DNA from 4 places in the Vibrio casei genome. Region 1 is predicted to be linked to each of the others. Evidence: predicted binding sites of a transcription regulator. Region 1 holds the regulator's gene; each other region holds the start of a gene.
What was found. The regulator PurR, encoded in region 1, represses purine synthesis genes. The targets are predictions, from matches to a motif close to TNANGNAAACGTTTNCNTNA.
Positions count from the first base shown of each region.

Region 2: the regulator PurR is predicted to act here: its motif matches at 906-925, upstream of VCASEI_RS01170 (uracil-xanthine permease family protein).
Region 3: the regulator PurR is predicted to act here: its motif matches at 1,020-1,039, upstream of VCASEI_RS02355 (uracil-xanthine permease family protein).
Region 4: the regulator PurR is predicted to act here: its motif matches at 1,339-1,358, upstream of purT (formate-dependent phosphoribosylglycinamide formyltransferase).

Region 1 is NZ_AP018680.1:1,235,826-1,238,037, reverse strand. Features, by position in the region: gene elyC (envelope biogenesis factor ElyC) at 1-428, shown strand, start outside; gene purR (HTH-type transcriptional repressor PurR) at 657-1,661, shown strand; gene VCASEI_RS05960 (ABC transporter substrate-binding protein) at 1,861-2,212, shown strand, end outside.
Region 2 is NZ_AP018680.1:246,481-248,692, reverse strand. Features, by position in the region: gene recG (ATP-dependent DNA helicase RecG) at 1-275, shown strand, start outside; gene VCASEI_RS01170 (uracil-xanthine permease family protein) at 1,001-2,212, shown strand, end outside.
Region 3 is NZ_AP018680.1:473,362-475,573, reverse strand. Features, by position in the region: gene VCASEI_RS02355 (uracil-xanthine permease family protein) at 1-932, opposite strand, end outside; gene VCASEI_RS02350 (general secretion pathway protein GspB) at 1,132-2,001, opposite strand; gene VCASEI_RS02345 (ExeA family protein) at 2,001-2,212, opposite strand, start outside.
Region 4 is NZ_AP018680.1:1,472,393-1,474,604, reverse strand. Features, by position in the region: gene VCASEI_RS07075 (thiopurine S-methyltransferase) at 1-45, shown strand, start outside; gene purT (formate-dependent phosphoribosylglycinamide formyltransferase) at 111-1,286, opposite strand; gene cdd (cytidine deaminase) at 1,424-2,212, opposite strand, start outside.

The DNA of each region.
Region 1 (2,212 bases):
TTTTATCAGGCTACGCAGCAGGATCCTCTGTCAGTAATGCTCGCATGATGGCAACGGTTGCGGTATCACTCGGCGTAACAAAATCCGATATTGTCTTATTAGAGAGCGCAAAAGATACATGGGAAGAAGCAAGACAAGCAGTTGGATTTGTTGGTTCAAAGAGGCTCGTTCTAGTGACTTCAGCAAGCCATATGCAACGAGCAATGACAGAATTTAAAAGTGCCGGTTTGGATCCCATTCCCGCACCAACCAATTACCTCGCCTTTGATAACATTAATGAAGCATGGGATCGTTTCACTCCTCAAGCTAAATATCTAGAACAAAGCGAACGATTCTGGCATGAACAACTTGGTCGCTGGTGGCTTTCTATTCGCAATACTTTAGTGACTGAACCGGTAACCACAGAGCCGACCACTACATTAGAATAATAGTTTCAGTATCTCCTTTCTTAAAACCTAGAAAGCAATCGTTGGCGTCGACGATTGCTTTCATCGATAAAAGTACGCCATTTGATTGTCAGCACTGTCTTTTAAGACTAAAATCAGTGGTTAAATAATATGAAATTATCCTAAGTCGCTCATAAAAGGCGACTTTTATCTTTTTAGTCGCTTGTTCTATTACAAGATTCAGTAACATCCGCACAAGGGAAACTCACTATGGCTACAATTAAAGATGTCGCACGCATTGCTGGAGTCTCAACCACAACCGTGTCTCATGTCATCAATAAGACTCGTTTTGTTGCAGAAACAACGCAAGAAAAAGTCATGGCGGCCGTTAAACAACTTAATTACGCCCCAAGTGCGGTGGCTCGTAGCTTAAAATGTAATACCACCAGCACGATTGGGATGTTAGTTACGCAATCAACCAATCCATTCTTTGCAGAAGTGGTCGATGGCGTAGAAAGCTATTGCTATCGTCAAGGCTATACTCTCATTTTGTGTAATACCGGTGGTTTAGTCGACAAACAACGCGATTATATCCGTATGCTTGCAGGAAAACGTGTCGATGGATTATTGGTAATGTGTTCCGATCTTGATGAAGAACTACGCGAAATGCTAGATGGTCATCCAGACATCCCCAAGGTGGTTATGGATTGGGGGCCTGAGACATCGAAAGCCGATAAAATTGTTGATAACTCCGAAGCCGGTGGTTACCTAGCAACCCGCTATTTGCTCGACCATGGTCATACCGATATTGCGTGCTTAAGTGGTCATTTTGAGAAAATGGCATGTAAAGAACGTATCGCCGGTTGTAAACGTGCTTTAGCTGAAGAAGATTTATCGTTACCTGAAGAATGGTTATTAGAAGGTAATTTTGAATGTGATACAGCGGTCATCGCAGCGGATAAAATTCTGGCTATGGAAAAAAGACCAACGGCAGTTTTCTGTTTCAATGATATTATGGCGCTCGGCCTAATGAGTCGATTACAAGAAAAAGGAATCAATATTCCAGAAGACATTTCCGTCATTGGTTATGACAACATTGATCTATCGGCTTACTTTTCACCACCATTAACCACGATTCACCAACCTAAGCGTCGTTTAGGTAAGAATGCTGTCGAAATTCTTCTAGAACGAATCAAAGATAAAGACCATGCGAAGCAAGTATTTGAAATGTTTCCTGAAATTCTTGAACGTTCAACGGTAAAAACATTAAAATAACAGACAACAATAATAAGCATGACTAAACTATAAAACCAGCGCCTGTCGCTGGTTTTTATTTACTAAAATACCCATTGAGCCGGATAGCTCTTACCCTCATAGATGGCATTTTTAAGGCGCTAATTTATTAGAAATAATGAAATTTTTTTCCTTTTAGTTCTGTCTTCTATTACAACATGTACCATTACATAGGATTTGTATGAAACATTTTTTGCTTAGCTGTGCGTTAACACTCTCCACAACTTTACCTTTTATGTCTCACGCCGACACGTTATCGGATTGGCAATCTATTGAAGTAAAAGCGAAAGGACAAGATGTGTATTTAAATGCCTGGGGAGGAAGCCAAGAAATTAATGATTATCTTCGCTGGGCAAGCTCGCAAGTTAAGCAACGCTATGGGATTACACTTCATCATGTAAAAGTCAGTGACATTGCGGAAACCACAACCCGCCTTTTAGCCGAAAAAGCGGCGAATAAAAATAGTAATGGCAGTGTCGATGTCGTCTGGATCAATGGTGAAAATTTCAAATCCATGAAGCATAACCAATTAC
Region 2 (2,212 bases), 990 kb from region 1:
CTAAAACCGCGCAAAAACGTCTTGGGGTACTACGTGAAAGCAACGATGGTTTTGTGATAGCCCAGAAAGATCTCGAAATCCGCGGCCCCGGTGAAGTACTCGGCACCAAGCAAACTGGCGTAGCAGATTTTAAAATCGCCGACTTACTACGTGACCAATATTTAATTCCTGAAGTACAACGCATTGCGCGTCACATCCACCAGCAATATCCAAGCAATGCTAAAGCGATCGTTGAGCGTTGGTTGGGTGAACGTAGTGAGTATGTGAAGGCATAAAAGATTGTTGTTAGGTGCGAGAGCGCTTCGGGTTGTGGGGAAAGCAAAGAATAAAGCGAATCTCGTTTATCGGACACTTCGTTTCTCGCCGCTCGGAAAGATAAAAGCTTCAATGTGAAAAATGAAATAAAGGTTCCTACCCCCTAGTTTCTGGTCCCTAGGCAGAGTCGTTCTGCAATCACGGTTGCTTTACATGAAACACTAAACCCACAGAAAAACGTCATTCCTGCCGAGCCTTAGCCAGAGCGGGAATCTAATCACCACGCGCTGTATATAGATCCTCGATGTCGCTTAGGCTCCTCAAGGATGACGGCTCTCCAACTTTCTCACATTATAATCAGCTCTGTCTTTAGCCTCGGAAAAATATAACCGGAAACAGCATTCTAATTTCAAAAAAATCGTCATCCCTGAGGAGCCGCAAGGCGACATCAGAGATCTAATTAAAGCATGCTGTAGATCCCTGATAACTCGCCCCTCGTTTCTGGGATGACAATTTTTCCTACTGAATCAATCTCTGATAGTACATTTACTTTTCTTCCGATCCACGGGGAAGTGAAACAGCCGACAACCGAGACCCATAACCTCTTTTCGGCTCCTGAGCGTCGTTCCCATAGCTCAGTTCCCCCCGTCACGCGCAAACGTTTGCTTTATTTATTCAAATTCTTATAATATGCGCAAAATTCTTGACGTATCAGTCAACAAATATTTGGATTATAAGGAAGATTATGACTGCCCCGCATACTTCACGACCTATGGAACTGGTTTATCAATTAAATGATCGTCCCCCCTTGCCTCAAACCGTTTTTGCCGCTCTACAACACTTACTTGCAATGTTTGTCGCGGTCATCACCCCTTCCCTTATTATTTGCCAATCTTTAGGGGTTCCTGCCGAGCAAACCAATACCATCATCAGTATGTCTTTGTTTGCTTCTGGTATTTGTTCCTTTATTCAAATCCGCACTATTGGCCCGATTGGGTCCGGTTTACTTTCCATTCAAGGCACTAGCTTTAACTTTCTAGGACCGATCATTGGTGCAGGATTATCATTAAAAGCTGGCGGCGCTTCGATTGAAACCATGATGGCGGCGATTTTCGGCACTATCTTGGTCGCCTCTAGTGCAGAAATTTTCTTATCTCGCATTTTGCAGTACGCACAAAAAATCATTACCCCACTGGTGTCGGGCATCGTGGTAACATTAATTGGTTTAACACTAATCCAAATTGGCTTGGTCTCAATTGGTGGTGGCTATGGCGCAATGGAAAACAACACCTTCGGCAGTTTAGATAACCTAGCACTTGCCGGTGTAGTGTTAGGTCTAATCGTGATTTTAAACCGAGCGAAAAACCCGTATTTACGCGTAGCATCTATTGTGATTGCGATGTTTGTCGGCTGTATTGTGGCTTATTTCATGGGCATGTTGGATCTTAGCCAAACCACACAAACAAAGGTGATTGCTTTGCCGATTCCAATGCAATTCGGTCTAGGCTTTGATTGGTCGCTATTTATTCCTTTAGTGCTGATTTTCCTTATCACCGCACTAGAAGCGATTGGCGATATCACTGCAACTTCAGAGGTTTCCGGTGAGCCAGTTGATGGCCCTATTTATCTAAAACGTATCAAAGGTGGCGTATTGGCCGACGGTTTAAACTCTGCCATTGCCGCGCTCTTCAACAGCTTTCCTAACTCAACCTTTAGCCAAAACAACGGCATCATTATGCTAACCGGTGTGGCGAGTCGTTATGTTGGTTACTTTATTTCTGGCATGCTGATCATTCTGGGATTATTTCCGGGCGTAGCAAGTTTTGTGCAGTTAATTCCAGAACCCGTACTTGGCGGCGCGACCATAGTAATGTTCGGTACCATTGCCGCGGCTGGGGTACGTATCATTTCTCGTGTTGATTTAGATCGCCGCGCGATTTTAATCATGGCGCTGTCA
Region 3 (2,212 bases), 760 kb from region 1:
TTACCGACAAAAGCCAACACTAAAGCCGTCACCGCTGCCCAAGTCATGATCACCGGGTTAAAAGCTTTCGTTAGCATCACAGCGCCCGTCACTTCAGAATAAGTGGTATTTGGTGGAGCACCAAATAGTGCAGCAGCCATAGTGGCAACGCCGTCTCCTGTCATGGTACGGTGTAGTCCAGGTTTTTTCAGGTAATCTTTATTCGTCACATTTGAAATAGCGAGAATATCCCCGACATGCTCAACAGCAGGTGCAATCGCAACTGGGATCATAAACAACACAGCGTTAATATTAAATTCAGGAAAGGTAAAGTTAGGAAACGCAATCCATGATGCCTGCTGCACCGGCGTGAAGTCGACTACCCCAAAAAATAAACTCACCACATAACCTGAAATAATGCCGCCTAAAATAGGCATTAATCGAAAGAAACCTTTCCCCAAGACGCTCAAGGCAATGGTCACTAATAGAGAAACGGCTGAAATCCATAATGCAGCATCATGAGCAACAATCTGAATTCCACCATCACCACTTTTGCCTAATGCCATATTGACAGCTGCAGGTGCTAAACCTAAGCCTATCACCATGATCACAGGGCCAACCACAACCGGTGGTAGCAGCTTATGAATAAAGCCAACGCCACGAACTTTAATCACCGTACCAAGAACCACATATACTGCGCCGGCCATCATTAAGCCCCCCATAGTACTGGCTACCCCCCACGCTTGGATGCCATACATAATCGGAGCAATAAAAGCGAAAGAAGATGCAAGAAAAATGGGAACACTTCGCTTTGTAATAACCTGAAAGATTAAGGTACCAATACCTGCCCCAAACAATGCAACACTTGGATCTAATCCTGTGAGTAAAGGCACTAAAACTAATGCGCCAAATGCCACAAATAGCATTTGAGCACCCTGTAAAATCTGCAACATACCGCATCCCTCTATAAAAAAACAAACGGTCGAAGTCTAGCACTAAAATTGTAAGCAAACATGGTGTTTATTGAATAATCAACATCAAAAGGAGATCGATTGCATGAACGACTTCATCGTAATGTCATTAATCAACCAATAAAAAAGGAGTGGTCATTGACCACCCACTTCTAAGCTCCATTTTTTATCTTAAATAAACTTAACCTTTCCACTCATACAAAGCAGGAACTTGAATCGATTGCCCGCCAAACTGAATAACCAAACTGCCAGGTAAAATCTGTTCAAGTTGAACACTATCACCAATAATCCAGTCACCTTCATGTGCTTCCTTGCCATTCACTTTGACCCAACGGCGGCTAGATTGTGAAGAATACATATGAGTTTCAAAGTCCATTTCAGGCAAATGCCCATAATACTGCTTTTCATTTCCGACCAAATTTATTGTATTTTTAGGGATTGGAATTACGTTTGATGTTTGAGCTTTTTTTCTCGCAGAAGCTGGAGAATCTAATGCTAATTTAAAACGCTCTGCCAATTCAGGAGAAACACCGGATAAATCCAATTCACTCACCCCCCAGTCGCTATTGGGATCATCCATATTAATTTGATCGGTTTTTATGATTGTCCCACCATCTGAACGAATCGAATCATTATTACTTTTCTTCGTGACAAGACCTGAAGAGGTGTTAGATGATGCTGGCTTAGGCGCCACGACAACCTTAGCTGCGGGTAAGGTTTTTGTTGCCACAATATCAGGGTAAGGTAATAAGAGACTATACTCTTTTTTGCTTTCAATCACCTCGACCTCTGCTATATCAGTTTCGACTAAACCACTTTGAGGCTTATTTTTGGTTACCTGTTCAACAAACAGCACTGGTTTATTTATCTTTTGGTGATAAAACAAAAACGCGAGGACCAACAAAATCGGCGCACAAATCACTAGCACAATCAGCCCTTGATTAAACGACTTAGGTTGCTTGTAATGCTGATATCCACTTGAGGATTTAGGCATCGATTGCGCTTGATAAGCTTGCTCTGATTGCTGTAAAGCTTTCATAACTTCTGACATTATTTATTTACCCCACTGTCTTGTTTCGCCACAATCACAGGGGCGTTTTCATTCACATAACTATCTAACAGCATGAGTGTTTCTTTACCAGCAATACCATCCACATTGATCCCTTGCCACATTTGAAAGGCTTCCACTTTAGCCTTCACTGTTTGATCAAAGCGATCTTTAGTACCTAAAGGCTCACCAAGAACTTGAGATAATGAACGAT
Region 4 (2,212 bases), 240 kb from region 1:
GGTTTGTCTCGTTTTGCAGAAGAAGTGTGGTTGATTGAAAGTTAATCATCGAATCCGATTTGGATAATGAAGTTTTTTCATCCAAATCGGACATTTAAATTACGATAACTTTAAAAATGTGCTGTGATTTTACTGGCTGAGTTTATAGCATCCTTTATGGCCGATTCGATAGAGTCTCGATGAGTAAGAGTGACTCCTAAACGCCGACGGCCAGCAATTTCAGGTTTGCCAAATAAACGAACTTGAGTTTGTGGTTGGCAAAGCGCATCTGCAACACCATCAAAAGTAATGGATGACGATGTCCCTTCAGCGAGTATCACGGCTGAGGCGCATGGCCCATATTGAGTAATATTATTAACGGGTAATCCAGTAAAAGCTCGTACATGAAGTGCAAACTCAGAAAGATCTTGAGAAATCAGAGTGACCATCCCTGTATCATGAGGTCGTGGAGATACTTCACTAAAAATAACATTGTCTCCTTTCACAAATAACTCGACACCGAAAAGACCAAACCCACCTAAAGCATTAACGATTTTTTCTGCCATTGCTTCAGCAGAGCGTAGAGCGCTCTCTGACATCACTTGTGGCTGCCAAGACTCTCTATAGTCGCCATCTTCCTGTCGATGCCCAATAGGTGCACAGAAATGGACACCATCCATCGCTCTTACGGTTAATAATGTGATCTCGTAATCAAAGTCAACAAAACCTTCGACAATGACACGCCCAGCGCCTGCTCGGCCACCTTCTTGTGCATATTGCCATGCGGCATCAATATTGGCTTCCGTTTGAATGATACTTTGGCCTTTACCTGAAGAGCTCATTATGGGCTTTACAACGCATGGCATAGAGACAAAATCAATAGCCGACTTAAATTCTTCAAAGGTATCGCAGAATCGGTAAGGTGACGTTTCAATCGATAATTTTTCAGCTGCTAATCGACGAATACCTTCACGGTTCATTGTGAGTTTTGCTGCATTGGCAGTCGGGACAACGTTAAAACCTTCTTTCTCCAGTTCAACTAATGCATCGGTTGCTATCGCCTCAATCTCAGGAACGATATAGTCTGGTTTTTCAGTTTCAATGATGGTTTTAATCGCATCACCATCTAACATATCTACGGTGTAGCTACGGTGAGCGACTTGCATGGCAGGGGCATGACTATAACGATCTAAGGCGATAACTTCTAAGCCTAGTCGTTGACACTCTATAGCCACTTCTTTACCAAGTTCTCCTGAACCGAGTAAAAGGACTTTTGTAGCAGAGGAGGTGGTAGCCGTTCCAAACATTTGTGGTTCCTATCATGACGAAGATTGATTCCTATAGGAAGGATTTTACCTCTCAAGCAATCGTTTGCGCAATGATTTGTGGCGAGTTTTTATAACGGCTGAACGATTACCCACCAATAATATTGGTGGGTAATATTTTATAAGGAAATATAAGTAATGCTGATGTCGGGATCGATCGCCTCTAATGTTGATTGTGTTTCGGCAAGATGGCTTATTGTCCCTTGTGAGTGTTCTACTAATACAGCGTTATCAATATCCTTTAAAACGTTCCCAGAAAGAAGGAGTAAATTAATGGCGACTTGAAGTGGGGGTAAGCTTGGATTGAACGCTGCATTTTCAGCGTAGCTACCATTAAATATGCTGCCATTTTTTAGCATTAATGCCACGCCACTATGGTTTTGTGTATAAGGGGCATGGCTTATATTCATGGCTTTAAGCGCTGATTTAACCAGTAGTGACTCATCGTTTAATTGATAATCTTGGGAAGTTTTGCCCATTAATCGAGCGTCGATATTGAGATCTTTAGGGCCAAAGGATTCGGGTAAAAGATCTTGTAACGTATAAGCGGGGCGATTGGGCAGTTGAATGGCTAAATTTTCGATTCCATTTAGTTCATTCATAAACTGGCGACAGTGACCGCAAGGCGTGTAGTTTATCGTAATGTTTTTAAGGCCAGTTTCCCCCTTCATCCATGCATGGCTAATCGCCGATTGTTCTGCATGAACGGTTTGCCCTAATTGAACCCCTTGAATTTCTATATTGGCACCAAAATACACGGCGCCCGAATTACCTTCTGCGATAGCTCCAACATGGAAATCTGAAATAGAACAATAAGCACGAGCAGCGGCAAGGGGAAGCAGAGCAAGTTTGAATTCAGTATCTGATAATGCCGATTGTGCTAATAAGCCTGAGTATTGCTCGGCGGT